Regions from separate parts of the Enterococcus sp. JNUCC 77 genome, predicted to be linked through region 1. Evidence: riboswitches for the same ligand, from Rfam matches in the RefSeq annotation. Region 1 holds a riboswitch; the other holds the start of a gene.
What was found. A riboswitch is a leader RNA that binds a small molecule or an ion and turns the genes downstream of it on or off. The one in region 1 is predicted to bind magnesium.

Region 1 (16,782 bases):
CTTTCAGCAATTTACTTACCAGCTGAAAATGCTAAAAAAACAGCAATTATAGCCCATGGTTATATGGGAAATGCTGAAGACATGGCTGACTATGCCAAGATGTACCATGATTTAGGCTATAATGTTTTAACCCCAGATGCTCGCGGCCATGGTAAAAGCGCAGGCGATTATATTGGCTTCGGTTGGGACGAACGAAAAGATTACCAACAGTGGATTCAACAGGTTCTGAAAAAAAATGGCGCAGATCAAGAAATTGTTCTTCACGGCATCAGCATGGGTGCCGCGACTGTCATGATGACTAGTGGCGAAAAATTACCACAGCAAGTAAAAGCATTTGTTGAGGATTGTGGTTACACTTCTACTAATGCTGAATTGAGCTATCAATTGAAAGATATGTTTAATCTACCTGCATTTCCACTAATCCCTGTGACTAGTTTAGTAACTAAAGTCAGAGCAGGCTATTTTTTTGGTGAAGCTGATGCCCTTAAACAACTGGCTAAAAATGAACGCCCAATGTTGTTTATCCATGGTGATGCAGATAAATTTGTGCCCTTTTCCATGTTAGACCAAAATTACCAAGCAACTAAAGGTCCTAAAGAAAAATATGTAGTGAAAGGCGCTGCCCATGCACAAGCCTTTTCAAAAAAACCTGAAAAATATCAAGCAACAGTTGCAGAATTTTTAACCAAATATGTCAAATAAAAAAACATTGAAGCTAGCATTATATATTGCAGCTTCAATGTTTTTTGTTAATAGAATCAAATTTTATTCTTCGCTGCTGTCAGTTTTTTCTAGTAAAAATTCAGCTATTTCTGTTGTTACGGCAATCATATTGATTAATTGATGTTGAATCGCTACATAAAGCGCTGATTTTTTAGATTCTTCGTGACAAATTGCAGCGATTTTATCAATTTTTTTCAACTCTGTTAAATTTACGCCAATAACATTTTCATTGATCCGACTATCTACTTCCTCGCCATTACGATCAAAGAAACGAGAATTAATATCTCCCACTGTATGGACTGATTTTAAATCCGCCAAAGCAGCTGGATTTAAATAACCGATTTCCGTCATCGTATTTTTAGTTGAGAAAGGATCTGCAATCCCTACTAGCGCAAGATCTACCTTGCATCCTTCAGCCAAAACTTCTTTAATTAAAGAATTCTCGATTAAACTTGTTTTGACTTCATGATTATCAACTAAAGCCGGCGCATAAAGATACAGACTACGACCTCTAATTTTACGAGCCAAATCATAGGCCAGCTGATTTGAGTGAACATCAACATGATCAGGACCCATCCCACCAATTAATGGCACGATCATCGTTTCAGGACTATTTTCATAAGGGAATTCATCCACAAAACGCCGCAACATTTTCCCCCACGAAATACCGATTTTATTTGCTTGATCAATGTCTCGTTTAAAGGAGGAAATAGCCGTTTGCACCAAAATTTTCTCGACTTCATTTTCTCTGATATTGTTTGTGTCTAGCACGACTGCTCGTTTTAACCCGAATTTTTTTTCTAAGCTTAATTCCAGCTCTGCTGAGTAAGCACTTTCACTTTTTATGTAAATGTCAACAATTCCTTCTTTTTTTGCATCATTCAAATATTTTGAAACCAGCGACCGAGAAATCCCCATTTTCTTGGCAATATCCGACTGTTTCAAATCCTCTTTATGATACATTGTGGCAACTCTAACTAAATCCCGATTCATTTGTTCATTCATTTTTATTGACCCCCTTCCAAAACAGCAAAAGTGAGACAACGATTGCCTCACCTCACCATATTTTCTTTTATAAAAATTCGATTACTTCGCCAATTTCAACTGTTTCAGGATAACTACTTGGACTAATAATAATCGCACCTGGTAAAATTTCGCCAATCTCATCACGGAAATAAATCGAGATATGACCTAATTCTTCGAAGTTTGCATTAGCTTGAGAGCCAACTGCGGCAATTTTATATTCTTGACTACCAAATTTAATAAGGCCACCAACTTTCAAGGCATCCTCTGGTTTTTCTTCAAATTCATGAATGACACAAATATCTCTCAATTCAGCCGTTGCTTCTGGGCCAAATAAAATAATCAATTTTTCTTCGGCAAATGCTTCTACCATTGAACCAATTTCAGTTACTTTTGTTTTTACCATGAGAATCCCTCAATTTCTTTTAAATTTTTAATACATACCAAAACTGAAGACATAAGCAATCGCTACTGCAGCTACACCAGTCAATACTCGGCTATATAAAATTGCCGGCACACCGACTTGAACCGTCTCAGGTTTTGCTTCACCTAATGTTAACCCAACTGGAATAAAGTCACAACCTACATGAGCATTAATGGCAAATAATGCTGGCAATGCATACTGTACAGGAATTGATCCGTTTGCAATTTGTGTACCGATCAAAACACCGATAACCTGTGAAATAACCGCACCAGGTCCTAAGATTGGTGACAAGATTGGAATACTACAGATTAATGCTAAAGCCAACATTCCTGGTAGAGATCCCGCCAAAGGAGAAAGCACATTTGCAATCCAATCACCAATACCAGTGTAGTTGATAATCCCAATCATCATTGAGATAAACGCCATAAACGGAATAATATTTTTCAAAAGCATATCAACCGCATCACGACCTGATTGATAGAAGACACCCATCACGCCACCGATTCCGCGAGAAAAACGAACTAAAAAGCCATCTTTCTTCTCGTTATTAGCTTTGTGATCTGCCTTTGCTTTTGCATATTTCTCTTCAAATTTTTCTTCAATTTCTTCAGTTTCAGCCGCTGCATTAACTATCTCTTTTTCGGCTTGGGCAATTCCAGCACTTTGAACTTCTTCTACAGTAGCGCTATCTCTTAATTTTATATTATTTGGCTTCACACCAGAAACAAAAATATCTTCAGTAATATGCTTTGCCAAAGGGCCAGATGGTGAGGAAGGCAATACATCAACCGTTGGAATCCGTTTCATGGGATAAACTCCGATTCGGGCTGTACCACCACAATCAATGACAGCACACATCATTTCTTCTTCTGGTACTTGGTTTTTAAAACCATCCCAAGCTTCTGCCCCACTTAAATCTGCAATTGCTTGCGCGACTGGATGAATCCCGCCACCCGTTACAGAAACAACTTTATTTTTCTGATCAGTTGGTGTCAATTCCAATCCAACACCCCAACCATTACTTCCTGGTTCCACAAAAATTGTTTTAAACATGTCAAGATCCTCCTAGCTAGCCACACTCTTGGCTGAATTTTTTTTCGATTCACGAGAGATTAAAAACTTAGTGATTTGCTCAGTGACTACACCCCGCATAAATACGACGATGACACCGACAATAAAATATCGAACAGCCAAAGTCGATTGACTATAACCAGCTTGTGTTACCCCATTAGCAATACCTAAAAAGACAAATAATTCACCAGCATTTGCATAAGGAAATAATCCTGTTACCGGATGTAAAAAAGATACAACTGCGTCATAAAAAGCTGGTTTTTCTTCTTCTTTAACAAATTTCCCAAAAGTATAAGCCATTGGATTAGTCAGCATCAAGACTGACAAAATCGGCATCACTGAGTAACGTAACACCATGTATTTCGAACAAAATCGAATTGCTCGGTCGACTCTTTCTTCACCAATAAAGGCAATTACTGAATAAGTGAAAGTCAGTAGAACAATCAATAACGGAACAATCCCCGTCATAAAACTTGTAAACTGCTCCCCGCCAGCTTCAAATAATCCAATAAAATTTGTTCCGAACCATTCAATATACTTCATTATTTGTTCCTCCTAATTATTAGTAATCGCTTCCATTTTCCGTAGGTAGATGTTTCCCAATAAATTCTCTGTCTTAGATAGATGTTTCACTGTCTGTTGCTTTTCATAAAAATCTTTCAAATGCATATTTTGATAATTTTTCATTTCTCTAAAACCTGCAAAGATTGTCAACCCGCGGCAAATATAGCAGTGTTCAATTGTACCGGCTTCATTTATTACGATTGCCACAATTGTCTTTGACAGCCAACCCTTTGATACATCCGTCTGTAGTTCAAAACCTGTCTGTCCAGCATATTCTTTAGTAATTTTACTAATAAAACGATTATAATTGCGGACTTGAATAAAACTGGCAAGTGACTGTAGCACCATCAAAAGCAACACGACGACCATTAATAAATTCATGACATTCCTCTTTTCTTTTAAAAAATGAAACAGAAGCGATGATCACTTCTGCTTCACCAGAAATTCAACTTATTTTTATTCTGCAAAGGTTTGATCTTGCATTTTACGTAAACGATAAACAGTAGTTGATTCATCAATTTCAATATCATCATAAGTTAAGAACGTACCATCTTTAATATCACGTTTAGCTACAGAACTACCGCCAACTAAACCGATTGGCACATTTCCATTTTTCTTCATATCAGCATGTGTTTCTAGCACACCGCGGACACAATAACCACCGATACCATCGATTCTTTCACCAGCTTTGATATCTTTTTTCGCTACCGCTACTGTCTCAGAAATTGGTGCTCCCATTGGCACAATTGCATGATCGTTTTCTAAAACTGCTCGAGCAATCGTCAATGGTGTTTCTAAACTAGCTAAGTGGAACGGACGGTATAACAAGTGATGATCCCGTTCACCTTTTTTCATTAAGTAACTTAATTCGTGACGCACACCTTCGTTTTGACCCTTCACAATTACGAAGACACCTGGTGCTAAACCATCGACATATTCAACAACACCAAAGTTATCTAAAACTCCGCCATTTTCTTTTAAATCAAGTTTTTCTACTGTGCCATCTAAATCAGCTGAAATTCCGTGCATTCCAACTTTATCTGGTACAAATCCAATCGCATTAGATAACAGATTCATTTCTGCCATAGTTTTTGTTCCATCTTGGAAAGCTGCCAACATATGACTAGACATCTTTTTAGCATCTGCTTCTGCTTGAGCTGAATCAGGATTTGCACTGACTTTTAACGCGTTATTTTTTCCTTTACCAGCAACTAAAACTTCCATACCCATTGTTTTAGCAAATTCAAATAATTGAGTTGTTACTGCCGGTTCGTCACCATCTGAACCAGTGTAAACTAAGCCAGCTGCATCATATAATTTTTTCATTAATGGGCCAATGGTAATATCAATTTCAACATTTAATAGTACAATATGTTTTTTCGCAATTAAAGTTTCAAAAGAAATTTGTGCGCCAACTTCTGGAACACCTGTTGCATCAACAATGATTTCAACTTTATCAGAGTGAATGACTTCTTTAAAATCTGTCGTAGTTAAAATATCAATTTTTTGAGCTGCACTCGCATTGTAAGCCTCAGCCGCACGTTTGGCGTTATCTAAATTAATATCACTGATTCCAGCAACAATCATTCCAGGAATTGTCGAAATTTGTGCAATCATTCCTGATCCCATTTGTCCTGCGCCGATTACACCTACTTTAATAGGATTGTTATTTTTTTCACGTTCAAGTAATTTGCCATAAAGTGTCATTATATTTCCCTCCAACTAATTTTGTCATATGTCAATATGTTTGTCATATGTGTTTTACATGGATTAGTATAACATCGTTAAAAATATTGTCAACGCTTTCTCTTAAATTTTTTTCACAAACTTTTTTTAGAAGCCATAAATTTTTGAAGAAAATCGATGGTAATAAGGGTTTCAATGGGTTTTAGTTTGTAAAAAATTATTATTTATATTGATGGATTTTTAAATGATTAATGAATATTTTAATGTTATTTCCTTAATTCAAACTAAAAAATCGTAAAAAAAGGAGTGGATTTCTCCACTCCTTAAAAGTCTAACTTTTAGATTCAGTATATTTCTGTACGTATTTTTTACCTTATATTTTCCAATAATTCAATTTGCTAAATCTTGTTTATTCTTAGAATCTCTATATGCATACAACAATTACATATATAGTTAGATTGATTTTATTGCCCGCCTTTGGGATATACAAAATTATTAATTTACACGCATAAAATTTTTATTATTAAAAATCCACATCTAAATTCAAAGAAATTATTTTTGTCTAATGAATACAAATTTTAGGCTCCAGTATAAAGTAAGTCCTTTAGTGTGAAATAAAGAGGCCAAAATTTTTGGCCCCTCTTCAATCTATATCCTACATCCATAGTTAGCTCATGAGTGAAATTAGCTCGATGAATCAAGTTATTAATAGTTAATACTCTCATTTTATTTCCCTTTTTAAAGTAAGTTATCTGAAATTAAAGAAGCCAGAACCTTCTTAAATTCAGTAGAATACCTTGTATCTTTAGTCATCATCATAAAAAATTTCTCTAATATGTTATGTCGATAAAATTATTTATAATCATATTACAGAGCCATTCCTTATCAGGTATCGGGATTGAACGCTTTTGTTATAGCTTCTTCTATGGAATATAATTATTGATTTTGTTCATCCTGATTTGTATCAATATCCATCTGCTCTTTGATGGCATTTTCGACACGTTGGCGTTCGCTTTCTTCTACAAGTTGATAAGAAATTCCTTCAATTCCAGTCTCACCATCACCTGTGAAATCGTAGCCTTTTAATTGATCGGTTTTGATATTTTTTAGTGCAGGCGTGTATTGTTTTAACATGGACATCATTTGGTCAAAAGATAGATCAGTTTCTCCATTTTCACCAATAACATCCAGAATTTCTTGATACTTTAGTAAGCTGTTAAAAGAAAGTAATTTGTCTGTTAATTGAATTAAAACTTCTCGTTGGCGACGTTGACGACCATAGTCCCCTTCTGGATCTTCATACCGCATACGTGCGTACTGCAAAGCTTCCCATCCGCCTAAATGTTGCTTACCTTTTGGATAATGGATACCTTCAGCATCAAAGGCAAAGGCATTATTCACGGTAACACCACCGACAGCATCGCCAAGGTCCTTCATGGCATCCATATCAACAGAAAAGTAATGGTTGATAGGAATGTGTAAAATATTCTCTACCGTTTTAATTTGCATATCAGCACCTCCGAAAACGTGGGCTGCATTGATTTTATTATATTCTCCATCAGTGCCTGCAATTTCTACATAATAATCTCGCGGAATACTAGTAATGGTTGTCTCTTTTAATTGATTGTTAACCGTGACCACCATTAAAGCATTGGAGCGATAATCAGTCTTCCGTTTTGAATCATTCGCAATTCCCATAATTAAGAAACTTACAGGTTCACCTTTAGCCAAATCTGGACTTTTAGTTGACGATTTTCGTGGTTTATACATTGTGTTCGCTGTTTTTTTTAAATTATGATACATGCTGACGCCGTAAGCTGATATAGAAAGAGTTCCTAAAAATAAAAGAGTCAAACTGAACACTAGGAGTAAACTTTTTCTTTTACGATGATGTCGTCTACTCCGTTGCGTGATGTCTTCTTCTGCGAAAGTTTGTAAATAACGTTGATTCACAACACTGAACGAAAAGTTTACCCAGCTATAGCTTAGAAGCATACCCGCAATTACGTCACTAGGATAGTGAACGCGGAGAAGGATTCTTCCTAAAACAATCAGAACAAGATAAGCAACTAAAAAAATTTTTATCCCTTTAGCTTTTTCAACTTTAAGATAAGTTAAAGTGATAAAAACCGTACAGACAAGGCACATCGCCAACAGAGAATGCCCACTAGGGAAACTCGCGGAACTTCGATCGACTAAAGCACCTAAATCTGGTCGAGTTCGACCAATAATATGTTTAAAGACGCTCCCTAAAAAGCCTACAATTAAAAGGTTACTAACGGCCCAAAAGGCAAGAACTTTTTCTTTTTTCTGAAAAAGATAAATCATAAGTAACAAGAAGAACAGGGACATTGGGCCAATCGTTGCTGTTTTCGCCATCAGATTGATAATCGTTAAAAGTGACGTATTTAATTGCCATTTGATGTGATAGATTGCCTCGTCTATTTGTTGAAACCAATTTGGACTGGCAGCCACTAATAGCGTGAGGCAAGTAAAACAAATGGTTGTTATGGTGTAACGTGGAATTTTTTTTTCTGATCTTTGCATGAGAATCCCTTTCTTTTTTCCTTGAAAGAGGAGACTAAGCCAGCATTGATCGTAAATAAGCAATTGCTACTTTCTAAAAAAGCAAACAGTACATCAATCGGTTCTCATCGTCTGAGCTTTAGCACTATCCAACGTAAAGATTTCTCTTAGCTATCTTTAGAAGAGCCTTAATTCGACAATTCCTGTTTTACACATTGGTGTCTTTCGACATTTCTGCGCAATAGCCTATATTTGGATAGGAGCCTCACCTAACAAGGTTATTTTATCTAACTGCCAAAAGTATAGAATTAAGGTTGTATTGCTTTCAATCATTTTGAGTAAGTTTATTTTTTTTTTAATTATTTCAATCGTATTATTGGAAAAGAATAATGAATATATTGAAAAAAACAATTTTCCGTCCACCAAAAAAATATTTACAAATGGTTACTTACTTTGACGGGAATGCATTCACGTTCTTCAATATTCTGTAAAACAGTTCCGATTACTTAATTTTGCTAAGAATTTTACATCATCAATTGTTTGGTCACTTATATTCTGAATTGTCACTACTTTACTCTCATCTTTTAACAAGTTCATGGTTATTACCAGTTATATATCTAAAGTCTGTAGAACATTTTTTGTTATTATTTGATCATTTATTTATGTTTTTATAATTTTTATTCCATATCCAGTTTTTTTAAAAAATAAAAATTTTATTGTAATAGCAATTAATAGAAAAGCATAACTTAATATAAAAATAAAAACCCTTTGCAACACTATTTGACGGAGAGCCGATTAAATAAAGAATTAATAAGAATTTATCAGCTTTTTTTTAAGATTTTTCCAATTCGTTGTATCGGCAAAAGAAATAAATTAATATGAACGCAATTAAATAAACTTGTTAGGTGAGGCTCCTATGTAAAAATAGGTTATTGCCCAGAAATATCGAAAGATACCAATGGGTCAAACAGGAATTGTCGAATTAAGGCTTTTTCAAATAACTAAGATATTTTTTCTTTACGTTGCATAGTGCTAAAACTCGAACGATGAGACAACCTTATAAAGGTCAAAATCTGTTCAAAAAAGGTTTTAGGCCTTTTTTATTTGGGTTACTTGTAGAATTGGTTATCAATTCCACCTAACTATCGTTTTAGGAGGAGAAATTGAATGATCAAGAATAGAAAAATTGACATTGTTATTTTAGTTCCATATTTTATTTTATCTGTAATTGGGCTTTTAGAAATTTATAGTGCCAGTTCTTATAGACTGATGGTCACAGATGAATACTCGCTAAGCTTATTATATCGGCAATTTATATTTATTATAATAAGTTTGACAATAATAGGGGTAACCTTTTTTATAAAGCTTGAGTATTTGCTACACCCACTTTTTATTAAGGGAGGTTTAATAGTTTCATTTCTCCTTTTAATTATGGTAAAAGTCGGTTTTTTTGCTGTAACTGTCAATGGCGCACAGAGATGGATTTCGATAGGGGGATTTCAGTTTCAACCATCTGAAATCATTGTTATATTTCTAATTTTATATTTAGCAAGTTATTTTAAAAATAAAAATATTACCAATGTAAAATTGACTAAACCATTTATTATTACAGGGTTAGCTACTGGCTTAGTATTATTGCAACCTAAAATTTCTGGAGCATTTATGATTATAGTGATAGTCGCAGTAATCATTTGGGCGGCAGCAATTCCTGTTGAAAAAGGAATAATAGGGATAGGCTTATTTTTAATGGGGATAATTTTAATAGCCACTATTGTATTAATTTTAGGCGAAAACAATTTGTTGCCAACATTTTTTTCTCATGCTTATAATCGCATTTCTATAGTTCACAATCCTTTCTTAGATGAGCATGGATACGGATATCAAATGGCTAATTCTTACTATGCTTTATATAATGGTGGTTTTTTAGGACTTGGCTTAGGCAATAGTCTTACTAAGCAGGGATATCTACCAGAAGCAGAGACAGATTTTATTTTTTCAATTATTAGTGAAGAATTGGGGTTGCTAGGCGCTATATTTGTCTTATTTTTAATTTTTGTAGTTTGCTTAAGGATTTTTCAGAAATCCATTCAATGCAAAGATCAGCAACTGAGCTTAGTACTTATTGGATTTGGGACGCTGATACTTATCCAATCTAGTATCAATGTCGCAAGCGTCTTAGGATTAATTCCTATGACAGGAGTACCATTACCCTTCGTAAGTTATGGAGGAACTAGTTATTTAATCCTATCTTTTGCCTTGGGTATTTGTTTAAATATTATATCTCGCAAAAATCTCTATCTTCTAAAATAATATAAACCATAATTATCACCCATAAGAGATCTCTAGAAATCTAGTCAGTAGTTTCAATTCTAAAAGCTTACTTTTTTGAATGTCTCCTATGGCAGTAATCTGAACAAAAAAGAGAAATTACTTATTATTTAATATACACCTATGAGTTACATTGTAGAGAATAGAATAAATCCGTATTGGCAATGCTTTATTTGGAATAAAAAGTGTTAATTTTGGGAATGGGAAGGGTAACCACTGTAATTAGAAAAAGTATACTAATGTTTGTTTTGAAAAAAATAGTTCTCGTTTCAAACGAGAACTAAAAGTAATAATAATCTATCATGTGATTGTATTTTTTAACTGTGGAAGATTAAAATATTACAGTTTGAATGGTTAAATACATGGGAGGCTGCCCAATCCATCAATAATTTTTTTAAAAAAATTCCCTGTTACTTTTAAAAAAACCGAAAAGAAAAATCCTTCTCGGTTGTTCATTTTGATCTACTTTTTAGATAGTAATCTTTTTTATAGAAGGACACATCGATGCTTGTTTATACACTAAAGATTACTTAGTATTATAACAAACCACTGTCTTCTAATAATTCTTCAATGAATGTACCTTTAATTTTTTTTAGTTCATGCTTTTCCACTAGACTTGTAAACCAAGGAACTTTTAGATCAATTAATTTCTTTTGATCATTTAAATAATAAGTAGCCTTCATCAATGTTCTAATATCATAGCAAGAAGCGAAAACTTCAGGAATACCTCGATCCACCTCTAATAAACCGTACACTGCTTCCATAGCTGTCCGAACTGAATATTCAGTAGTAAAAACAGTATCTCGTTTTGTTTCTGCAAAATTTCCGATAAAGGCTAAATTCTTAGATCCTTCAGGAATAACTAGTGGTCGGTCACCATTTGCACGCGGCATAAAATAAGAAGTAATATAAGGCATGTAGCAAGGCATCGTGTTGCATGAATGAATCGCTAAATCGTTGATCATTTCATTAGGAACTCCCATGTGATATAACCATTCAGCTGCAATCTCATTACCTGTGCATTCAGTGATTGTTTTTTTTGTATAGTTTCCATCAGTATCAGATATCAGTGCATAAAACCAGACGACTAGTTGATCTTTTGGTTGTTCTTTAAAATGTGGTTGACGATTTAACGTATAACTTAATTTCCAATTTGAATCTTCTACGTGAACAATTCCGCCAGTAACGACTTTTCCATTATAAGGATCTCGCTTGCTTATTTTTTCAATAAAAGGTGCAATTTTTTTATCCAATGTAGTAATGGTAGCTGAAACTACCCACGCAGCATCTGGAATATTTTCGCAGAATTTTTCTGGTCTACCAAAAGTTATGTCTTGCGCTGCTAGTTTTTTCCAAAGGTTCCAACTAACACCTAGCTTATGTGAAATAGGTGCAGGAGTATCATTATCGCCATATGTTGAACTTTCAGTAATAGAACCGTTAGTAATAAAAACTAAATCATTTTCAGTTAAATCGATTGTTTCAGGAAATCCATCTACTTTTAGTAGAATTTGTTGCGCCTGCTTTGTACCGCTTTTATCTGATTTAATTAAAATATTTTCCACTTGCGTATTATATTGGAAGTGAACACCAGCTTTTTTTAGAAAGCTTAACAGAGGTAATACTAATGATTCGTATTGGTTATATTTAGTAAATTTTAATGATGAAAAATCAGCTAAAGCGTCTATATGGTGGATAAACCGCATTAAATAACGGCGCATTTCCATTGCTGAATGCCAAGTTTCAAAGGCAAACATTGTGCACCAATAAGCCCAAAAATTTGAAGTAAGAAAATCATCAGAAAAGACCTCACTAATTTTTTTATTCTGTAGCTGACTTTCTTCCATTAAGCAAAGTGCAATTATTTCTTTTATGGCTTTTTCACTTAATAAAAATTGACCATCGGTAGCTACTTGTTCTCCCCGGTTATGAATCAAACGACAATGCGAAGAGTTGGGATCTTCTTTATTCAACCAATAAAATTCATCTAAAACAGAAGCATCTGCCTGTTCTAATGAAGGAATGGAACGGTAGAGATCCCAAAGACATTCGAAGTGACTTTCCATTTCTCGACCACCTCGTATAACGAAACCATTTTCTTGCTTGTAAATACCATCTAATGAGCCTCCGGCAAGACTCAATTCTTCGAAAATATGAATTCTATTTCCAGCCACACGACCATCACGAATCAAGAATGCTGCTGCTGCAAGTGAAGCCAGTCCAGAACCAACTAAGTAGGCAGATACCTTATCAGCTTTTTTAGGTTTTTTTGGACGTGCAAAAGCTTCATAGTTTCCATTTGAGTAATACATTTGTCATCATTCCTTTAAAAGAATTATTTTTTTAGACTTGGATACAAGAGTACTTTACATTTTTTTTCGATTTTTTTAAATAGACAAACATTGAGATTTGTCCAAAATATAAAGTACTTCTATATATTATTCTAGTAACTAAATCCAATTTTTTTGTGTCTAAAATTGGAATGTTTTTCGACGTATAGTTACTATTGAAAAAACAGTATCCACGAGAGATTAAGCTACTCGTGAATACTGCTATATTAATATTTTTGATTTTTCAACTAATTTGATTAAAAATTTAAAGGAATTCAAATTAAGCTAATATTTTAATTTGAACAATGAAATAGACTTTCTATTTGACTTAATTTTTGACGTAAACTAAAGGATATCTTTTGTAGAATACTGTATCTTTAAAATGATCAAATAATACATAGCAACTAGCAATAATATCAGTGCAGTGGCAATATGATTCCACGATTGCATAATCACCATACTATTATGAGTTGATACTGCTCTGCTGCTATATATAAAAAATTCTTTTACAGTCTTTTTGTCACTGGTCAAAATTACAGACGCTAATATCATTAAAATAAACTGATGTGATATACTACCAATATTTTGAATTGTATATTTTACCCATATTCTTTTATCCATAGGTAGAGACTCTGTTTCACTATACTGGATTGTCAACCAAGAATTTAAAATACTCTTAAATAAGCTAATTAAAAAAATTCCCAATGAAAAAAAGGGAGTTGCTAAAATAGTTACCAATCCCACTATCACACCTAACAATGAATAATTTTTCATATTTTTAAAGATGAATTTTTTTGTTGAAGTACTTAAAAACATGCCTAAAACATAAGGGAGATACACTTTAAAAGCTACTGCCTCTCTTCCATAATATCCACTAGCGTATAAGGAACAAAATAAAAATAAATAATTTCCCAATGATCCATTAATTATGGTTAAAAAAGATAAAGAACGCGGTAGTCTTTTTTCCTCGTGAGATTTAAAAATAAATAACCTTATAACACCTAAAATAATTAAAAAAATATATCCATAAATAAAATAATCAAATTCCTCTGAGTTTAGCATTAGTCTGCTAGATCGTAACAAAAATAATAGAAATAAGAAACTAAAAAATAAAACTAAATAGCTATATTTGGATTCTTCTAAATCGTGGGATGCTATTTTATATCCTGAATACTGATAAACCATATATAATGAGATGATATACAGTAAACCATAGAATGAGAAACACAAACTATAACGAAAGTTTATGGGTGAGAACATAGTAATGCCTAATATCGCAATCATAATCAGTGATATAATATTGCTACTTTTTTGTTTTTCATTCTGTTTTTTTAAATAAATATTTAAACTTGTATTTGAAGGTGGTAGCCACGCTCCACTTAGCCCTAAAAAAAATCCACCTAAAATGTACATGGGAAAATAAGTGCTACCCAATACACTAAAAATACATCCCAGTAGCCCGCTTATCAAAGAGATTTTCAAAAGGCTATAACTATTCAACGTAGTTTTTATTCCACGAATAAAAAAAATACCTGTCATCCTAAAAATATAAAAAAGAATGAAGGGAAGTATAGTACTCCAGTTAGATCCATTGCTTAACTGAATAAAAAGCATAAATGGAATAATGATTATGGTCGTACTAATAATAGACAGTGCACATTGTCCAATAAGATTCAAATTTCTTCTCATTTTTTCTCCTTTTTTGTAATATATGTTCTAATTTGATTTTTTAAATTTCAGAATATAAAATTGAAACTGATAATTTGACTATTTTTCCCAGGTGATATTGAACGGTTAGTTTCTAACTTATTACATTTATAATCACAGGCTGTGCTTTGAAACATAGCTAAAGTAACTAGTTATAAATTGCTATTGATAATTGGAATTAAATTCAATAGAAAAATAAAAAATCGAAGTAGAATGCTCTACTCCGAAAAAGATTTGAATTTTTATGATTACAATACATTTCCCGTAGTATCTTTAATTTTCTTTCCTATTTGTTTTACTTTTTCTCTACTATTTTTTACATCTTTAGCAATTTGGTTAAGAGAATTTAATTCACTATCAGATAAATCATCAACAATATTTAATAATTTTTCATTATTGTTAAATTTATCTCTGACAACTTTTTTTGTTTTGTAACGAGTTACTTCACTCTCAATTTTCCCTAATATTTTTTCAGAAAAATTAACTGTAGCATATGCCCCTGTTATTGCCAGTAAACCAATTCCTATACTAATTTTAGTTCGGTTTTTCATAAACATCCGTCCTTTTATAAAAAGCTATGATTAATGTATAAGTAAACATTTATAGCTCAATGTCACTTCAAATTTTCAAAAAAAGTATCGATTTTATTCATTTCATCTTCATCATATTTATCATATTTACCAGCATCATATAAAATATGTTTAATTTCATGAATTGCTTTCTTTTCTGCATACCATTTCTTAAATTCATGTTCCTTGCTAGTATCTTCATTAAGTGAATTAAGTTTATCCAACTCACTATCTAATTTAACTACTGTGTCAGTCACATTATTGGCTACATTTTCTTCTTTTTTTTCATAATCCGTCATAATAAACACCGCTTTCTTTATTTGTAGGTCTATAATACTCCGAAATAATTTTTACGTCTAATCATAATTGGATTTACTTAGTAACCATGCTAAATAAGTAATTTTTTAATTGAAAATAAAAAATCGGATATCCTTTGTTTCTCCCATTTTTTTGATTCTTAGGAAGTGGAGAAGAACAGTCAATAATAGATTTTCTTTACTAGTATTTTATTGTTAATCTAATTTCATCTTGATCCATTAATGCCAACATGTGTTCCTTAATCTGTTGCTTGCATATTGTCTCATCCAACATTTATGTCATAATCAGAAAGTATTTTCTGCTTTCTCACTTTGACAACTTCATCTGAATACATTTCATCTTTTGTTTTACCATGTAAACCTTAATTTTTTTCCAAAGGTTTATTTTTTGAGATCCTACTACATATATTTCTGGTATATATTTTGTATCATAACCTAATGACAATAAAAACAGAAAATCACTACGTTTGAAATTAGCCCAATCATTTTTAATTGACGGAAGGGGATGACTTGAATCAAATAAAAGTTCAACTAGATTTTTATATTTTTTGTAATTCCTCTTTATTACTTGACCAATCGGGATTACTATTTGTAACAGTAAGTAATCTCATTTTCAGTAATTTATTCATAAATATCACCTAATAACTAGTAGCTTCTTTCTTTAATGGCATGAATTGTTTTTCTTGGCAAATTCAACTCTCTTACGTTAATGCCAATACAATGACTGAGTAAAGAAAAGCTTTGCTTATTCTATTCTTATATTTTTGTTAATTTTGATTTGTCTAAAGTATCTTCCGTAATCTCCAACATATTGCTGAAATTGTTCTACCAATCCTCCACCAGTTAATCTTTTTTCTCTTTACTATTTGTTAGAATTTCAACTTGCTTAGTAAGATAATCAATTTTTTCATGCAATTTTTCTATTTCAGAAGAATGTTTTTTGTGTATCTTATTTTTACTAAAATAATTTGTTATCGTCGAAGTAATCAAACTGATAAAACCTAATCCAAATAGCATAGTTATTGAAGCAGTTAGTTTGCCCCAGGCTGTTTTTGGAATAATATCTCCATAACCCAAAGTAGTTACTGTTTCAATACTCCACCAAATACTTTCTCCATAATTTTTATTTTCAAAAAAGCTAAAAAAACCACTACCGACAAATATAATACAAGCACTTGCATAAAGTCCGTATATAAAAACATTTTCATACAAAAAACTATTCTTTTTTTTCCCTAACTTAAGCATTAAATTAATGATTCTAAAAATTCTATTGGTGCTGAATAAGAGATTGCCAGTAAGTAAATTAAATGGGAGTATAGCAACTAAATCAAATATATTTTCTAAAAAAAACTCCTTTTTTTTCTCAGACATCAAGAATCTAGTAAGGTAGCTAATAATAAAATATAAAGTAATCACCATGTCTAAGAGATTGTATGGGAATAAACTTAAATCAATTACTCTGGCTAAATTTAATATAAAAAGCATTATCCAAAAAATAGTTAAAATAAAATCAA
Region 2 (16,782 bases), 1.2 Mb from region 1:
AAGCTTTACACTGTGAAATACATAAACTATTGTGTTGATTGCGAATCAGTAATTTGATGCGATTAGCATCCTCTAAAAGCAATTCAACCGCATATTTAGAAGAAATTTGTTCCATTTTGCTTCCCTCCTATCTTAGTTTTATTATTATAGCATAGAAAAAATTTAAAAGGAGGAAAAAAAGTTTAAGGAATCTTTTTTTCTCTCTAAATGTTCGGCTTTAAGTTTTACACAAGTTAGATTTTTTTAGAAATAGAGAATTTAAAAAAATTGTTATTAAATCAGTTTTTAATTGTGAAACAATCTCAAATATGAAACATTAGTTATAGTTATTAATGAAAATTTTGCTTTTACTATAAAAAAAGAGCTGATAAAAAATCAGCTCCTTACTCTTAATATCCGTTAAAACCAATACCTTCTGCTTTCCAACCAGCAGTTACTAACCAATCATTTTCTGCTTGGCTTAAAGTATAATGATGGGCTCCAGCAACAGCATTTTTATTGTACAAACGATAAATTGATTTTTGTCCACCAGATCGGAAACTTACACCTTCATTAACCCAACCTTGTTTAACTAAATAATCTCTTTCACCAGCATCTTTAGTGTAATGATGATCACCAGCATTTGGATTATAGACACGATAAACTTCGTCTCCTTGTTGCGGCGCTTGCCAACCAGTACCTTCATCAGTCCAGCCAGCTTGAACTAGACCATTTTTCTCGCCTTCACTAAGAGTGTAAAAATGTTCGCCAGAATTTGGATTATAAACACGATAAACGTCTTGATTTTGCAAATCCCCGTAAGTTTTTCTACCTTCAATGGCAGCAGCGATAGTTTGCCCGTTTGCTGTCAAATCTTCAATATAACCAATGAAAGTTTCAGTATCAGGATCAATTGCGCTAATTAATTTTGCATTGGTAAATTCTGTAAATCCATCACCACCACCATATAAGAAATCATTGATAATTAATTTGTAAGTTGTATTATCTTCAATTGGTGTCCCATCTGTTTTGGTTAGACTATTAACCACATAAGGATATTCAGTTTTTGTTGCTGCATCTTGGTTGTCTGAGAAAGTATATTTCAAACCAGAACCTTGCAAGAAGTAGCCAGAATATTGCTGCGTTTCTTTGTTATAGCTAAAAGTTTGTTGATTTAACACTGTTCTTATTTGCGCACCGGTCATTTCAACCACCTGCATAATATTACCAAAAGGTTGAACGGCTTGTGCGGCTCCCCAAGTAATTGTGCCATCATCTTGAACTTTTAAATCGTCACGAATTCCACCATTATTTGTTAAAGCAAAATCAGCATCAATATTAGCTTTTTTAGCCATATAAACCTGACCATCGGTAATTAAATTACCAACTGCTGATTCACCAAACTCATTCACCGTTCGGGAAATGTCATCTCCGTTGTTTGCTTTACCAATAGATGTATCAGTTACCGCTTTGACTCTTTCAGAAGCATCATCCACAATTTTTTGAACTTCAGCATCAGCAGTTGCACCACCAGGAGCTACCGCTTTTACTTCAGCATCCGGTGTAGCAATAAAATCCATTTTTTCAGTATCATAAGTCCCATTTAAATTAATAAAACCTTTGCCTTGTGATGTTGATTGAACCACACGAGTTTTACCGACCACACCGTTTGTGTACACATGGTTATGACCTGCAAAGTAGGCATCCACACTATTAGTTGGATCCAATTGATTAACTGTGTTAATAATATTAGCAGTTTCACCAGTTGCTGTACTTCCATCTTGAACTGAAGGAGTGTGTCCTAATACAACAATCGCATTGACGCCCTGATCACGTAATTTTTTAGAACTATTGACGATCGCTTCCGCTGGATCAGTAAAATTATAATCTTTATGATGAGCAGCCAATACTAAATTAGGAATTTCAGTCGTTACTACACCAATAAAACCAACTTTTACTGTTTCACCGCCAACTTGCTTTTCTTCAATCACATAGTCTTCCCAGCCAAATGGGTTAGCTCCTGTCATTTTATCTTTTACATTAGCAATAGCTAAATCAAAATTCCCCTTCAACGCTTCTTGACCAATTTCAGAATTATATTTATCAACGATATCGTAAAAATGATCATCTTTTCCCGGAGGATTTCCTAATAAAATTCGATTAAATTCTGCTAAGCCTTCATCAAATTCATGATTTCCTAAAGTACCCACATCAAATTTCATTTGATTTAATACACGCATTGTTGGTTGATCTTGCAGCAAACCTGAATTAGCTGGGCTAGCGCCAACCATGTCACCGGCTTGAACACGATAAACCGCAGCATCTGATTTAGTCGCTTCATTAAAATATCCTGCTAAAAGTGAAGCTGTTCCTGCACCGCTAACTTTTTCATTGGGACCATAATAACTTCCTGTAGTGCTTAATGCTCCGTGAAAGTCATTGATACCCAACATCTGGACTGGAACCTCAGCTCCTTCACTTACTTGAGAGAGACCAGCAATCCCAAATCCAAAAACTGCTGAAAAAGTAAAGAGACTTTTAAATAGTTTACTTTTTTTCATAAACATCCTACTTTCTTTAAATTTTTGAAACGCTTACAGGTAAAGGATAATATTTAAACGATAATTATTCAAATAGTTTTCATGATTTCTTCACATTCTCTAATAATAAATAATTTCACAAAAAAAACCAAAATCTCAAGGATTTTGGTTTTCAACATTTACATATTAAACAGCTTCAAGATTCTTTTTCTTTTTAGCGGCTTTCTCCCGTTCAGCTTTGTTTAGAATTTGTTTTCTCAAACGAATACTTTCAGGAGTTACTTCACAATATTCATCATCGCCTAAAAATTCTAATGATTCTTCTAAAGTAAGAATTTTTGGACGTTTAATTACTGATGTTTGATCTTTGTTAGCAGATCGTACGTTAGTCATTTGTTTTGCTTTAATAATATTTACGCCTAAATCTTTGTCACGACTATTTTCGCCGACAATCATGCCTTCATAAACATCTGTACCAGGTTCAACAAAGACCGTTCCACGTTCTTCAACACTCATAATTGAATAAGTTGTCGCTTTACCAGTATCAACCGAAACCAAAGCACCATTACGACGTCCGCCGATGATAGCTTGAATCATTGGTAAATATTGATCGAACGTATGAGACATAATACCATAACCACGTGTCATTGATAAGAATTCTGTTGTAAATCCTAATAATCCACGAGCTGGAGCTAAGAAAATTAAACGCACTTGACCATTTCCTGAGTGAATCATGTCTTGCATTTCAGCTTTACGTTGACCTAAAGCTTCAATAACTGAACCCATGTATTCTTCAGGCGTATCAATTTGAACCCGTTCAAATGGTTCGCATTTTACACCATCAATCATTTTTTCAATTACTTCGGGACGAGAAACTTGTAATTCATAGCCTTCGCGACGCATGTTTTCAATTAAAATTGACAAATGCAATTCGCCACGACCAGAAACCGTCCAAGCATCTGGTGAATCCGTTTGTTCCACTTTTAATGAAACATCGGTGTGAAGTTCTGACATTAGACGTTCTTCAATTTTACGAGAAGTCACAAATTTACCTTCACGGCCAGCAAAAGGAGAATTATTTACTAAGAATGTCATTTGTAATGTTGGTTCATCAATGTGTAAGATCGGTAAAGCATCTTGTTGATCAACGGGTGTAACAGTTTCACCAACGAAAATATCTTCCATTCCAGAAACAGCAATTAAATCGCCAGCTTTTGCTTCATCCACTTCTAAACGTTGTAAACCGAAGAAACCAAAGATTTTCGTTACACGAAAGTTTTTAACTGAACCATCAAGTTTCAATACAGATACTTGATCGCCGACTTTAATTTTCCCACGGAAAATCCGTCCGATTCCGATACGTCCAACATAATCATTATAATCAAGTAAAGATACTTGGAATTGTAAAGGTTCATCGGAATTATCAACGGGTGCTGGAATTTTTTCTACAATTGTGTCAAAAATAGGTTTCATTGTATGCTCTTGTTCAGCAGGATCATCAGATAGGCTAGATGTTCCATTGATAGCAGAAGCATAAATTACTGGGAATTCTAATTGGTCTTCATCTGCGCCTAATTCGATAAATAATTCTAACACTTCATCGACAACTTCTGCTGGACGAGCTGAAGGTTTGTCAATTTTATTTACTACTACGATTGGAATCAAATGTTGTTCCAACGCTTTTTTCAACACAAAACGAGTTTGAGGCATTGTTCCTTCATAAGCATCCACTACTAAGACAACACCATCAACCATTTTCATGATTCGCTCAACTTCGCCACCGAAGTCCGCGTGTCCAGGTGTGTCCATAATATTGATTTTATAATCTTGGTAGTTTACTGCAGTATTTTTAGCTAAAATAGTAATGCCGCGTTCTTGTTCCAACGCATTAGAATCCATTGCACGTTCTTGTAAGCGGACATGACTATCTAAAGTATCGGATTGTTTTAACATTTCATCAACTAGGGTTGTTTTACCATGGTCAACGTGGGCAATAATTGCTACGTTGCGGATATCATTTCTGTATTTCAATTTTTTTGCTCCTTTTCTCATAACACAAGACTTGCACAGTTGTTGATTATAGCAGATAAGCAGTTAAAATGTTAGTAAAAGATTTTCATTTTTTCAGAAAATATCTTTTACTTAAGTTTTAAATATCATATTCTGTTATTTCTGACATCACTGCCTGTGTGCCGCCTTTAAAAAATTCTCGACCGTTAAAGCTTAATGGTTGATCCTGGAACCCACTAAACGCCATATCAAACTGTTGCATCATGACGATTCCAGCCGCGTAATCCCAGGGACTTAAACGACTAATATAGCCGTTTTGAGTGCCTTTTAAGATTGCAATAAAATCTAAGCCCGCACAGCCTAAGATTCTCACACCCATTGCTTCTCGGCCGATTTCTTTCGTATGGAATTTATTTTCACCTGTTACTAGAGATACGCCCATACCGATTAGTCCATCTGCTAATTTTGTATTAGCCGGTTTAGGCAATTCTTTTCGGTTATGGAAAACTTTACCGAGCTTAGGACCACCCCAAAACAAATCATCTCGCATTACATCATAAATAAATCCTAATTGCCCGATGCCCTCTTCAAAAACCGCAATCATAATACAAAAATTCTCTTTTTGTAAAACAAAGTTCATCGTTCCATCAATCGGGTCAATCACAAAAACACGACCATTAGAAATATCGGTCTGATCTTGACCGTTCTCTTCACCTAAGATATGTGCATCAGGATCATAGGTTCTTATTTTATCTACCAAAAAATCTTGGGTTTCTTTATCGACATTTGTCACTAAGTCAGTGCGTCCATTTTTTTCATCAATTACTAATTCATCATTTAAAGCCGCTTTAATCTTTTCTGCTGCTTGATAAATCCACTGAATAATTTCATTTTCCATACAAACTTCTCCTCTACATTTTAAATCGCTTTTGCTGTGTATTTTTAGCTGTTTTAACTGATTGGTACAAAGAATAGCCACTTGTTTGTTCAAAGCTTCGACCGATTCGTTTTTCTTCACCAATACTTTTTACAACAGTTTTGAAGTCCTTGTAGCCAGCTAGAAACGTGTCAGTTTGGATTCCTTCTTCATATGCTTTTTCAACTAAATTTAAAAATTGGACAACTGTCACCATTTCTTCAGTACTCCAGTCATCATCTAAGGGATAGCTATAATTATCCATTGATCTCCCTCCATTCTTAATTAGTTTAACAGTATCAAAAAAAAAGTCGAGTGTCTCCACCCGACTTTTCACTGATTAAAAATTAAATATGGATTGGTAAACCTAGAGCAAGTTCAGCAGCATCCATGGTAATTTCTCCTAAAGAAGGATGAGGATGAATTGTTAAAGCAATGTCTTCAGCATTCATTCCTGATTCTATCGCTAGGGCTAATTCCGAAACCATGTCACTTGCACCTACACCAGCAATTTGTGCACCGACAATCACATTATCTTCGACTGTCGTAACTAAACGAATAAATCCTTCAGTTTTAGCTAAAGATAATGCACGACCGTTACCAGAAAATGGGAATTTATAGCTTTTAGCTTCAATACCGGCAGCTTTCGCTTCTTTAATTGTTAAACCAACAGAAGCAAGTTCTGGATCAGTAAATGCAACAGCTGGCATAGCTTTATAATCAATCGCTACTTTTTTACCAGAAATTGCCTCTGCAACAATTTTAGCTTCATAACTTGCTTTGTGAGCTAAAGCTGCTCCTGGTGTAATATCACCAATAGCATAAATATTAGGTACATTTGTACGTCCTTGATTATCGACTTCAATCAAGCCACGATCAGCAATCTCAACACCTGCTTGTTCTAAGCCCATATCATTTGTATTGGCACGACGTCCAACAGTCACCATTACGTAGTCTGCTTCGATCGTTTCTTCTTTACCGTCTACTTCATAACGAACACTAACGCTATCGCCATTATCAATAGCTTCACGAGCCATTGCAGAAGTAATAACTTTTACCCCTTTTTTGGCAAAATCATCTTCTACCAATTTCACCATATCTTTTTCATAAGTTGGTAAAATTTGAGGTGTTCCTTCAAGGATTGTTACTTCAGCACCAAGGTTTGCATATGCGCCACCTAGTTCAGCACCGATAACACCGCCACCGATGATGATGAATTTTTTCGGTACTTCTGGCAAGTTCAATCCACCAGTTGAATCTAAAATTCTACCGCCAAATTTAAATCCTGGAATCTCAATTGGACGTGAACCGGTCGCAACAATCGCATTGTTAAACGAATAAGTTTGCGCAGAATCGGGATGAATCACTCGCAAAGTATGATCATCAACAAAAAAAGCTTCTCCTTCAATGATTTCAACTTTGTGTTTTTTCAATAAGAATTTGACGCCTGAAGTTAATTTGTTAACGACACCATTTTCTTTCCAATCTTGTGTTTTTGCAAAATCTAATTTTACATTTTCACTAGTTACACCAAACAAACTAGAATCCAATGAATCTTGATAATGATGTCCAGCAGAAATTAACGCTTTTGATGGGATACAGCCGACGTTTAAACAAACGCCGCCGATAAATTCTCGTTCAATAATTGCAACGGTTTGACCCATTTCTGCTGCACGAATTGCAGCAACATATCCTCCAGGTCCTGAACCAATTACAACTGTGTCTAATTCAATGGCAAAATCTCCAACTACCATGTTTCTATCATCCTTCCATTAAAAGTAATTCTGGGTCAGCCAATAGACGTTTAATATTGTTCATGGCTTTTTGAGCAGTAGCGCCATCGACGATTCGGTGGTCAAAACTTAATGACAATTTCATCACGCGACCGACAGCTAATTCACCATCAGCATTTACAATCGGTTCTTGTGTAATCGTTCCAACACCTAAAATCGCAACTTCAGGATAATTGATAACTGGTGTGAACCAGCCGCCACCAACAGAACCAATATTGGAAATAGTAATTGTTCCATTGCGCATATCTTCAGCTGCTAATTTACCTTCAATTGCTTCAGCAGCTTTATTATTGATCTCATCAGCAATTTGGAACATCCCTTTTGTATCAGCATTTTTTACGTTTGGTACATATAAACCATGATCAGTATCGGTAGCGATGCCGATATTATAATAATTTTTGTAAACAATTTCTTGGGCTGCATCATCAATTGACGCATTCAAGATTGGGAATTTTTTAACTGTTGCAGTTAAAGCTTTCACCACATAAGGTAAGAAAGTTAATTTTGTACCATTGTCTAAAGCGACTTGTTTAAATTTCTTACGGTGATCCCAAAGTTTAGATACTTCTACATCATCATGCAAAGTAACATGTGGTGCAGTATGTTTGCTATTCACCATCGCCTTAGCAATTGCTTTACGAGTTGGTGTCATTTTTTCTCTTGTTTCTGCTTCGCCCATATTTGAAACGAACGGTTTAGCTGGCGCTGCTGGTGCACTTGGCTGTGCAGGAGTAGTACCAGTAGGTGTTGATTCAGTAGCTGGAGTTGGTGTATTTGCTACTGGCGCTGCATTTCCACCTGCTAGGAAGGCATCAATATCAGCTTTTGTTGTACGACCACCTTTACCAGTTGCCGCAACAACTGTGATATCTACATCTTTTTCACGGGCATATTGACGAACAGATGGCATTGCCAAAACATTTTTATTTGGGTCACTTGCTGCAACAACACCAGTTGATTTTGGTGCTTCTGCTGCAACGGGAGCTGCCGGAGTTTCAGCTGCAGCTGGCGCTGCTGATGCACTATCGTTATGACCTGGTGCATCGATTTCGACTAAAACATCGCCTACATTTGCCACTGTTCCTTCAGGTACGATGACATTTTTAACCGTTCCAGTAACTGGAGACGGAATTTCTTCAACTGATTTATCATTTTGTACTTCTAATAAAGTATCATCTTCGTTAATTGTATCGCCGGCTTTGACAAACCACTTAACGATTTCGCCTTCAGCAATACCTTCGCCGATATCAGGTAATTTAAATTGGAAAACACCGCCGCCAGATGAACTTGAACCTGATTCTACTACCGGTTCAGCTGCAGGACTTTCTGGTGTTTGTTCTGTAGCAACAACACCACTATCACCTTCGTTATCTTCGTGACCAGGTGCGTCGATTTCAACTAGAACATCGCCTACATTAGCCACTGTTCCTTCTGAAACTAAAATATTTTTCACCGTACCTGTCACTGGTGATGGAATTTCTTCAACTGATTTATCATTTTGAACTTCTAACAAAGTATCATCTTCATTAATTGTGTCACCTGGTTTTACAAACCATTTAACGATTTCGCCTTCTGCGATTCCCTCGCCAATATCAGGCAGTTTAAATTGAAAAGCCATGCTTATCTCGCTCCTTTAATTAAAATTCTACGATTTCTTTTACTTTTGCTTCAATATCGCTAGCATTTGGTAACCAGATACCTTCCGCTTGACCAAATGGGAAAATTGTATCTGGGGCAGAAACACGTCCAATCGGAGCTTCTAGGGATAATACAGCTCTTTCAGAAATTTCAGAAACTACTTGTGCACCGACACCGGCTTGTTTTTGTGCTTCTTGTACAACAACCACTCGACCAGTTTTTTCAACTGATTTGATAATTGTTTCAACATCTAGAGGAGCAACTGTTCTAAGATCAATAATTTCAACGTTGATATTTTCTTTTGCTAAATTATCGGCTGCTTTTATAGCTTCACGAACCATTGCGCCATAAGTAATAATTGAAACATCACTACCTTCACGAGTTACAGCAGCTTTATCTAAAGGTACTTCATAAATTCCTTCTGGCACTTCTTCACGGAACGAACGATACAATTTCATATGTTCTAGATAAACAACTGGATCATTGTTACGAATTGAAGAAATCAATAATCCTTTTGCATCATATGGATTTGATGGGATAACTACTCGCAAACCGGGAGATTGAGCCATCAAGCCTTCTAAATTATCAGAGTGAAGTTCAGGTGTATGCACACCACCACCAAAAGGTGAACGAATAGTGACTGGTAAATGACGTGTACCACCCATACGGTAACGAGTGCGAGCCATTTGACCTACTACTTCATCCATCGTTTCAAAAACGAAACCAAAGAATTGAATTTCTGGAACAGCGCGAAAACCTTCTAAAGCCAAACCAAACGCTAAACCACCAATTCCTGACTCAGCTAAAGGTGTATCAAAAACGCGTTCTTCTCCATGTTTTGCTTGTAATCCTTCAGTCGCACGGAATACACCACCGTTTTTACCAACATCTTCACCGAAAACTAATACATTTTCGTCTTTTTCTAGCATTAAATCAAGAGCATCAGTGATGGCTTGAATCATTGTTTTTTGGGCCATGATTATTTCGACTCCTTCGCTTCATAGAATTCAATTTGTTCTTTAATACTTTGCGGTTGTACTTCATACATATTTTTTAAGAAGTCTGAAACTTTTTGTTTAGGTACACGATCAGCTTCAGAAATTGCTTCCTTGATTTCTTCTTTTGTTTGTTCAATGATTGCTTCTTCTTTTTCTTCAGACCAAAGACCTTTTTCCGTTAAATAATTTCGGAAACGAACCAATGGATCTTTCTTTTGCCATTCGTCATCCATTTCTTTAGAACGGTAACGAGTTGGATCATCACCTGATAAAGTATGAGGACCATAACGGTAGGTCAAAGTTTCAATTAAAACTGGACCGTTGCCATTTGCTGCCCATTCACGAGCCATCTTTGATACATAATAAACAGCCAATGGATCCATACCATCAACTTGGATACCTGGGATTCCAGCAGCAACAGCTTTTTGAGCTAAAGTAGCTGCCGCAGATTGTTGTTCTCGCGGAGTTGAAATTGCGAAGCCATTGTTTTGAATGTAAAAAACGGCATTAGCATGGTAAGCTCCAGCAAAGTTAATCGCTTCATAAAAGTCCCCTTGAGATGAACCACCATCACCAGTATATGTGAAGGCAACATTTTTCTTATTACGTTTCTTAAGACCTAATGCTACACCAGCTGCTTGGACATATTGCGCTCCAATAATAATTTGTGGTGGTAATGCTTGTAAATCGTCAGCATAATGATTTCCGGCAACATGACCGCGCGACCATAAGAATGCTTCTGCTAAAGGTAACCCATGTTGAACCAATTGAGGCACATCACGATAACCTGGTAATAAAACATCTTCTTTTTCAAATGCAAATTGACTAGCTAGTTGGCTAGCTTCTTGGCCAGCAGTTGGCGCGTAAAATCCTAAACGACCTTGACGATTCAATGCAGTTGAACGCTGATCTAACACCCGTGACCAAACCATTTTAGTCATTAATTCGACCAATTCCTCATCTGATAAATCTGGGATTAATGCTTCGTTTACTACTTTTCCATCTTCATCAATTGCTTGATAAACAGGGAAATCAGCATTAATATCGGCTAATAACGCTTTAAAGTCGATCGTTTTCTTTTTTTCTGCCATGTTGTCACACTTTCCTCTCTTTTTCTCAGTCACTGATAAAACAGGAACTGAATCTGTACTACTGATTTCTCAGCTTCATCATTAAAGTATCATTTTTAACATGAGAAGACAAACAATATGCAACGCTACCATAAAAGTTTTAGCTAGAAATTTCTTATTTTTTTGTGAAAAAATGACCAAACTAAAGTGGTTTAACAAATAAAACTAACAAGAGACTGAAACCTCTTTCTTCCGCTATGATTGCCAGTCATAAATCAACTCGTGATCTAACAATTTAAAAATTACAATTTTTAATTGTGAAAAAATCCACTTGTGGAAATATACTTGCTATAAAAAAAGAAACAGAGCAACTATAAAAGTCACTCTGTTATAATTTTAAACCCATTCACCAGCAATTTTGATATATATTTTTTTCCCAATCTGCACTGCAATTAAATAGCCAACAACAATTAAGAAATACCATACCCAATAGGCATTAGGTAATGCTACAAAATCAAATTGCGCTCTTATTGGCGTGATCACAATAATAATACCAACCACTACTGCAGCCAGTAGACTAGCCAAAACTTGTGGTGCCGGACGACTTTGAATAAATGGAATTTTTCTAGTTCTTACCATTAAAACTACTAAGGCTTGCGTCGTTAAACCTACAACAAACCAACCTGTTTGAAATAGATTTTGATTTCCTATTGTATTTGCGCCAAAAACATACCACATTAAGACAAAAGTTAAGATATCAAAAATCGAACTGATTGGACCAATACAAACCGTAAATTTCAACAAACCTTTTGTTTCCCACTTTGTTGGTTTAACTAATTCTTCTTCATCCACATTATCCCAAGGAATTGTTAGCTGAGCAATGTCATAAATTAAGTTTTGCAATAAAAGTTGCATGGACAACATTGGTAAAAATGGTAGGAAGGCACTAGCAACTAAAATTGAAAAGACATTCCCAAAATTTGAACTAATCGTAATTTTAATATATTTCATCATATTACTAAATACTCGCCGGCCTTCTAACACACCGCTTTCTAAAACGGTTAAGCTTTTTTCCAACAAAATAATCGAGCTGGCATCTTTGGTAATATCAGCAGCTGTATCAACCGATATCCCCACATCGGCTTTTCTTAAAGCTGGTGCATCATTAATTCCATCTCCCATAAAACCAACCGTGTGGCCTTTTGTTTGTAAATTTTCAATAATCCGAGCTTTTTGCATTGGATTTAATTTTGCAAATAAATTAGTTGTATCACCAGCAATCTGTAATTCTTGATCACTCATTCGGTCAACTTCAGTACCTAAAACATATTTACTGGCATCAATACCTACGTCATTACAAACTTTTTGGGCTACTATTTCATTGTCACCTGTTAAAACTTTGACGTTTACTCCATGTTGATGCAAAGAATCAATTGCAGTCTTAGCAGATTCTTTTGCTGGGTCTAAAAATCCCATAAAACCGATTAAAGTCATATTTTTTTCATCACTGCTACTATAAATTGCATCACTATGGACATCTTTTTTGATTGCCACCGTGATTACTCGCATACCTTGACGATTCATTTTTTGGTTTACTTCTTGCAATTTTTCTTTTAATTCATCAGTTAAGGGTAAGATTTCTCCATTAATCTCTACTTTATCGCAGACAGTCGCCATCTCTTCAACCGCACCTTTTGTGATCATTAATTGATGATCATCTGCTTTAATCACAACTGTCAAACGACGACGTGAAAAATCAAAGGGTATTTCATCGATTTTTTGGACTGTTTGATAAGGTAATTGCTGTTTTTGTTCTTCATAGTAATTAATCACTGCAATATCCATTAAGTTTTTCCAACCAGTTTGATAAGTTGAGTTTAAAAAAGTTAGATCTAAAACTTGGCGATTTTCTTCCCCTAAAGGGTTCAAATGTTCAACTAATACCACACGATCTTCTGTAATCGTACCGGTTTTATCAGTACACAAAATATCCATGCCACCTAAATTTTGAATCGCAGCTAGTTCTTTCACAATCACTTTTTGTTTAGACAATGTCAAAGCACCTTTGGCCAGATTTGAACTAACAATCATTGGAAGCATTTCTGGCGTTAAACCAACTGCTACGGCAATTGCAAAGAAGAAAGCACTGCTCCAATCTCCTTTAGTAACACCATTAATTAGTAAAACTAAAGGGAATAAAACCATAATCATCCGTAATAGCAATTTACTAACTTTCGTCAAACCAATGTCAAAACTTGTCTTCCCACGTTTGGCTGTTGCATTTTTAGCAATGTCTCCAAAAAATGTTTGCTGCCCGGTTTTTAAAATAATAGCTTTGCCTTGACCACTCAAGACATCTGTTCCCATAAAAACTAAATTTGATAAATCTAGGGCAGTTTCCTCACTTATTTTGTTGTGGGCACTATTAATAAATTTTTCAATCGGCATTGATTCACCCGTTAACGAAGATTGATTAACGAACAAATCTTTGGTCCAAATCAAAACTGCATCAGCAGGAATCATATCACCCGTTGCTAAAGTTAGGATATCTCCAGGAACAATTTCATCCATTGGTATTTCCGCTGTTTCGCCATTTCTTGTAATGGCAGAGGTATTTTCAATCAATTCTTTTAATTCAATACTGGCTTTTTGGGAACGGTATTCTTGAATAAAAGTGATTAAAACACTCGCTAAAATCATAATAACCATTACAATTGCCGCTTGAAAATCTTTAGTGGCAATTGAAACAATCACTAACAATGCTAAAACATAAACAAAAGGATCGTTAAAGGCTTGTAAAAACAATAACCAAGCAGGCGTCGGTTTTTGTGCAGATACTTCGTTGGGCCCATATTCTTCCAAACGCGTTTTTGCATCTTGATTTGACAAACCTTTTTCAGAAGTCCTTAAGTTTAAAAATAAATCCCGATCAGTTAATTGTGCTAATTTTTTTAGTTCTTGGTCCTTGCTGATATTTTTGGCAAGGAGATTTTTCTTGCTCATCATAATAATTCCTCCAATTTCTTATTCTCTTACTCGGATGTTCGTCAAGATCCATCTTCCTCACCACCTTTCATTGTCAGACACAAAAAAACGCACACTCAACAACAAGCATGCGGAAATAACCTCAATCATGTCATCGTTGAGCTTTAGCACTATAGGGCGTAGACAAAATTTGTCAGCTACGTTAAACGTCACCTTCACGATGGCATCTGTTAGACCAACTCGGAGTCTCTCGATTCCTTTGCGGCAGTAGCTTATGTCCATATAGGAGCCTCACCTAACAATATTTATATTATTTAATAAAATAACTATAAATTGAAAATCTGTTTCTGTCAAATCATCTAAAGTTATTTTTGAATTTTTTTATCTTTAAGAAATTGATCAACTGCAGTATTTGGTTTTTGTGAAAAATAATCAGCAAATTTTTGACTCCAGATTTTTGTTTCTCTGGCTTCTGCAAATTTGTCCATCGTTTCATCATATTTTTCAATCACTTGATAGTCATAATCTTTAAAAGTGTCATAAAATACAATAGCTTCTTCGGGTAAACGTGGTTTTACTTTCATTTCAACAGTTGGTTTACCAATGCTCATTCCAGCTACTGGAAACATATAATCGGGTAGATTTAATAATTGGCTAATTGCATCAATGTCTTTGCGAATACTTCCTACAATAACACTACCCAACCCGAGGGATTCAGCGGCTAATGTTGCGCTATTCATGGCTAAGGCTGTATCAGTCACCGCAGTCAATAATGGATCAATTCCTTCAATTATCGGGAAATCAACCTCATATTTATCAGCGACTTTTTTTGAACGATTTAAATCAGCAACAAAAATTAAAAAAACAGAGCTTTTTAGCATGTGGGGATTACCTGGATTCATTGCAACTAATTTTTCTCGAATTGAGGAATCTTTTACCACAAAAATACTGTAGAATTGTCCATTCATCCAAGTTGGCGCCTGTCTTGCAGCTGATAAAATCACCTGTAATTCTTCTTCCGATAGTTGATAATTCTCATCGAAATCACGGTACGTACGACGGGTTTGTAATAGATCTAGCATTTGATTATTCATATTGACCTCCTTCATTTTTGTTTCAATTGATCGGTGATTTGTTGAAATTTATTAAAAAACACTGCCAAATTTTCTTGATTTAGACGAGTGTAATTAATCCTAAGGGACATCGTATCATTACTAAATAAAAACGCCGGAGCTACCAATAATTGTTCATCTAAAAAAAGTTCCCAATCTTTTCTCGTTAATTTTTTATTTTTCCAGGTTAAATAAGCATACAACCCACCTTCAATCGGTTCAAACTGCCAATCATTTGATAAAAGCTTTAATTCTTTTTCAAAATCACGAGCGCTTTGTTTTAAGGTGTCTACTAAATTCTGCTGCTTTTGATTAAAATAAGGATCCTTTAATGCAGTGCTGGCAACAACCTGTGGAAAAACGCTTAAAGAAAAATCAACCATTTGACGTGCTTCGGCTAAACGCACAATCAAATCACGATTTGCAACAATCCAACCAATTTTCAAAGATGAACCAAATATTTTTGACAAGGAACCTAAGTGAATGACTTCATCTGGTGCAAGTTCTTTCAAGGACGGCGGTAAATCTACGAAGGCCAATTCGCTAAACACATCGTCTTCTACAATGGGAATTTGATATTTTCGACTTAAATCAATTAATTCTTTTCTTCTTTGTAAAGACATAGTCCTGCCAGTTGGATTTTGAAAGGTCGGATTGACTAATATCATTTTGATTTTTTTGGTTAAAATCAATTGTTCTAACTGATCCACTCGCATTCCTTGGCTATCTAATTCAACACCGTACAATCGAATGCCCGCAGTAGCAAAAATTGGCAAAGAGTACAAAAATGATGGATCTTCAATCGCGACACTATCGCCATTTTGTAACATCACTTGAAGCAATAAAAACATGGCTTGTTTGGCTCCTGATGTAATTAGCACTTCATTAGAAGAAACATCGATTTTTTGTTCTTTTTTTATCCGCTGAACAATTAATTCCTGTAATGGTAAATAACCCAATGGGCTTTGCTTTTGTTCTTCCAGTAGCAATGTCTCCCATTTGAAAGAAGGTAAACGAAAACTGGGAATTAAATTCAGTGGTAATTCTCCAGTATATAGATCCAAACTTTGGACTGATTTCAATTGCTGTTGCAGTTTAACTAAATACGCTTCTTGTTGAAAATGATTGTCGGCTAATCGCCTTCGCCAATCAATCCGAGGATTAGCTGTTCTGCCCCAGTTTCCCTCGTTAACAAGCGTTCCGCTACCACGTTTTCGTACAATCCAGCCCAAAGCAACTAATTCATCCAACGCATGAACTACTGTTGAACGATTCACATGATAAGTCTCAGCCAATTTTCGCTCCGGTGGCAAACGATCTCCCGGCAGTAATTGGCCATTTTGAATATATTCGATTAACTGTTCCATAATTTGTTGATAGACTGGAATATTTTTTTGGTTATTTAACTGCCACATCAGTCGACTCACTTCCCTTAGTATTAAAATTACTGGAGGAAAGGGCCACTGTCAATCAAAAAAAGTGATAGAGGATGATCAATTTGATCTTCCTCTATCACTTTTAAATTTAAATTGTATCACCATTGAAAATTGAATTTTTAACTATTACGTAGTCAACTTTTTGGATAGATTCCAAATCGCGACCACCTGCATAAGAAATTGAAGACTGTAAATCTTGTTGCATTTCCACTAAAGTATCTTTCAAATGACCTTTAAACGGAATCCAGATTTTTTTACCTTCCACATTTTTCTTTTCACCTTTTTGAAATTCAGAAGCACTACCA

Region 2: another riboswitch for magnesium. It lies ahead of mgtA (magnesium-translocating P-type ATPase); the one in region 1 lies ahead of ACVWNY_RS12190 (phosphatase PAP2/LCP family protein).

What each region holds. Positions count from the first base shown of each region.
Region 1 is NZ_JBTHIG010000001.1:2,499,680-2,516,461, forward strand. Features, by position in the region: gene ACVWNY_RS12155 (alpha/beta hydrolase) at 1-702, shown strand, start outside; gene ACVWNY_RS12160 (sugar-binding transcriptional regulator) at 766-1,728, opposite strand; gene ACVWNY_RS12165 (PTS glucitol/sorbitol transporter subunit IIA) at 1,796-2,152, opposite strand; gene srlE (PTS glucitol/sorbitol transporter subunit IIB) at 2,180-3,223, opposite strand; gene srlA (PTS glucitol/sorbitol transporter subunit IIC) at 3,236-3,784, opposite strand; gene ACVWNY_RS12180 (transcriptional regulator GutM) at 3,797-4,186, opposite strand; gene ACVWNY_RS12185 (NAD(P)H-dependent oxidoreductase) at 4,262-5,512, opposite strand; gene ACVWNY_RS12190 (phosphatase PAP2/LCP family protein) at 6,428-8,038, opposite strand; M-box (ykoK) riboswitch at 8,135-8,301, opposite strand; M-box (ykoK) riboswitch at 8,908-9,075, shown strand; gene ACVWNY_RS12195 (FtsW/RodA/SpoVE family cell cycle protein) at 9,185-10,327, shown strand; gene ACVWNY_RS12200 (oleate hydratase) at 10,882-12,657, opposite strand; gene ACVWNY_RS12205 (hypothetical protein) at 13,021-14,364, opposite strand; gene ACVWNY_RS12210 (hypothetical protein) at 14,631-14,933, opposite strand; gene ACVWNY_RS12215 (hypothetical protein) at 14,996-15,250, opposite strand; gene ACVWNY_RS12220 (potassium channel family protein) at 16,112-16,782, opposite strand, start outside.
Region 2 is NZ_JBTHIG010000001.1:1,256,706-1,273,487, reverse strand. Features, by position in the region: gene ACVWNY_RS06320 (DUF1507 family protein) at 1-115, opposite strand, end outside; gene ACVWNY_RS06315 (5'-nucleotidase C-terminal domain-containing protein) at 390-2,540, opposite strand; gene typA (translational GTPase TypA) at 2,706-4,550, opposite strand; gene ACVWNY_RS06305 (inositol monophosphatase family protein) at 4,669-5,427, opposite strand; gene ACVWNY_RS06300 (UPF0223 family protein) at 5,441-5,710, opposite strand; gene lpdA (dihydrolipoyl dehydrogenase) at 5,793-7,199, opposite strand; gene ACVWNY_RS06290 (dihydrolipoyllysine-residue acetyltransferase) at 7,207-8,856, opposite strand; gene ACVWNY_RS06285 (alpha-ketoacid dehydrogenase subunit beta) at 8,876-9,853, opposite strand; gene pdhA (pyruvate dehydrogenase (acetyl-transferring) E1 component subunit alpha) at 9,856-10,965, opposite strand; gene mgtA (magnesium-translocating P-type ATPase) at 11,341-13,947, opposite strand; M-box (ykoK) riboswitch at 14,073-14,239, opposite strand; gene ACVWNY_RS06270 (nitroreductase family protein) at 14,295-15,023, opposite strand; gene ACVWNY_RS06265 (aminotransferase-like domain-containing protein) at 15,035-16,456, opposite strand; gene guaC (GMP reductase) at 16,566-16,782, opposite strand, start outside.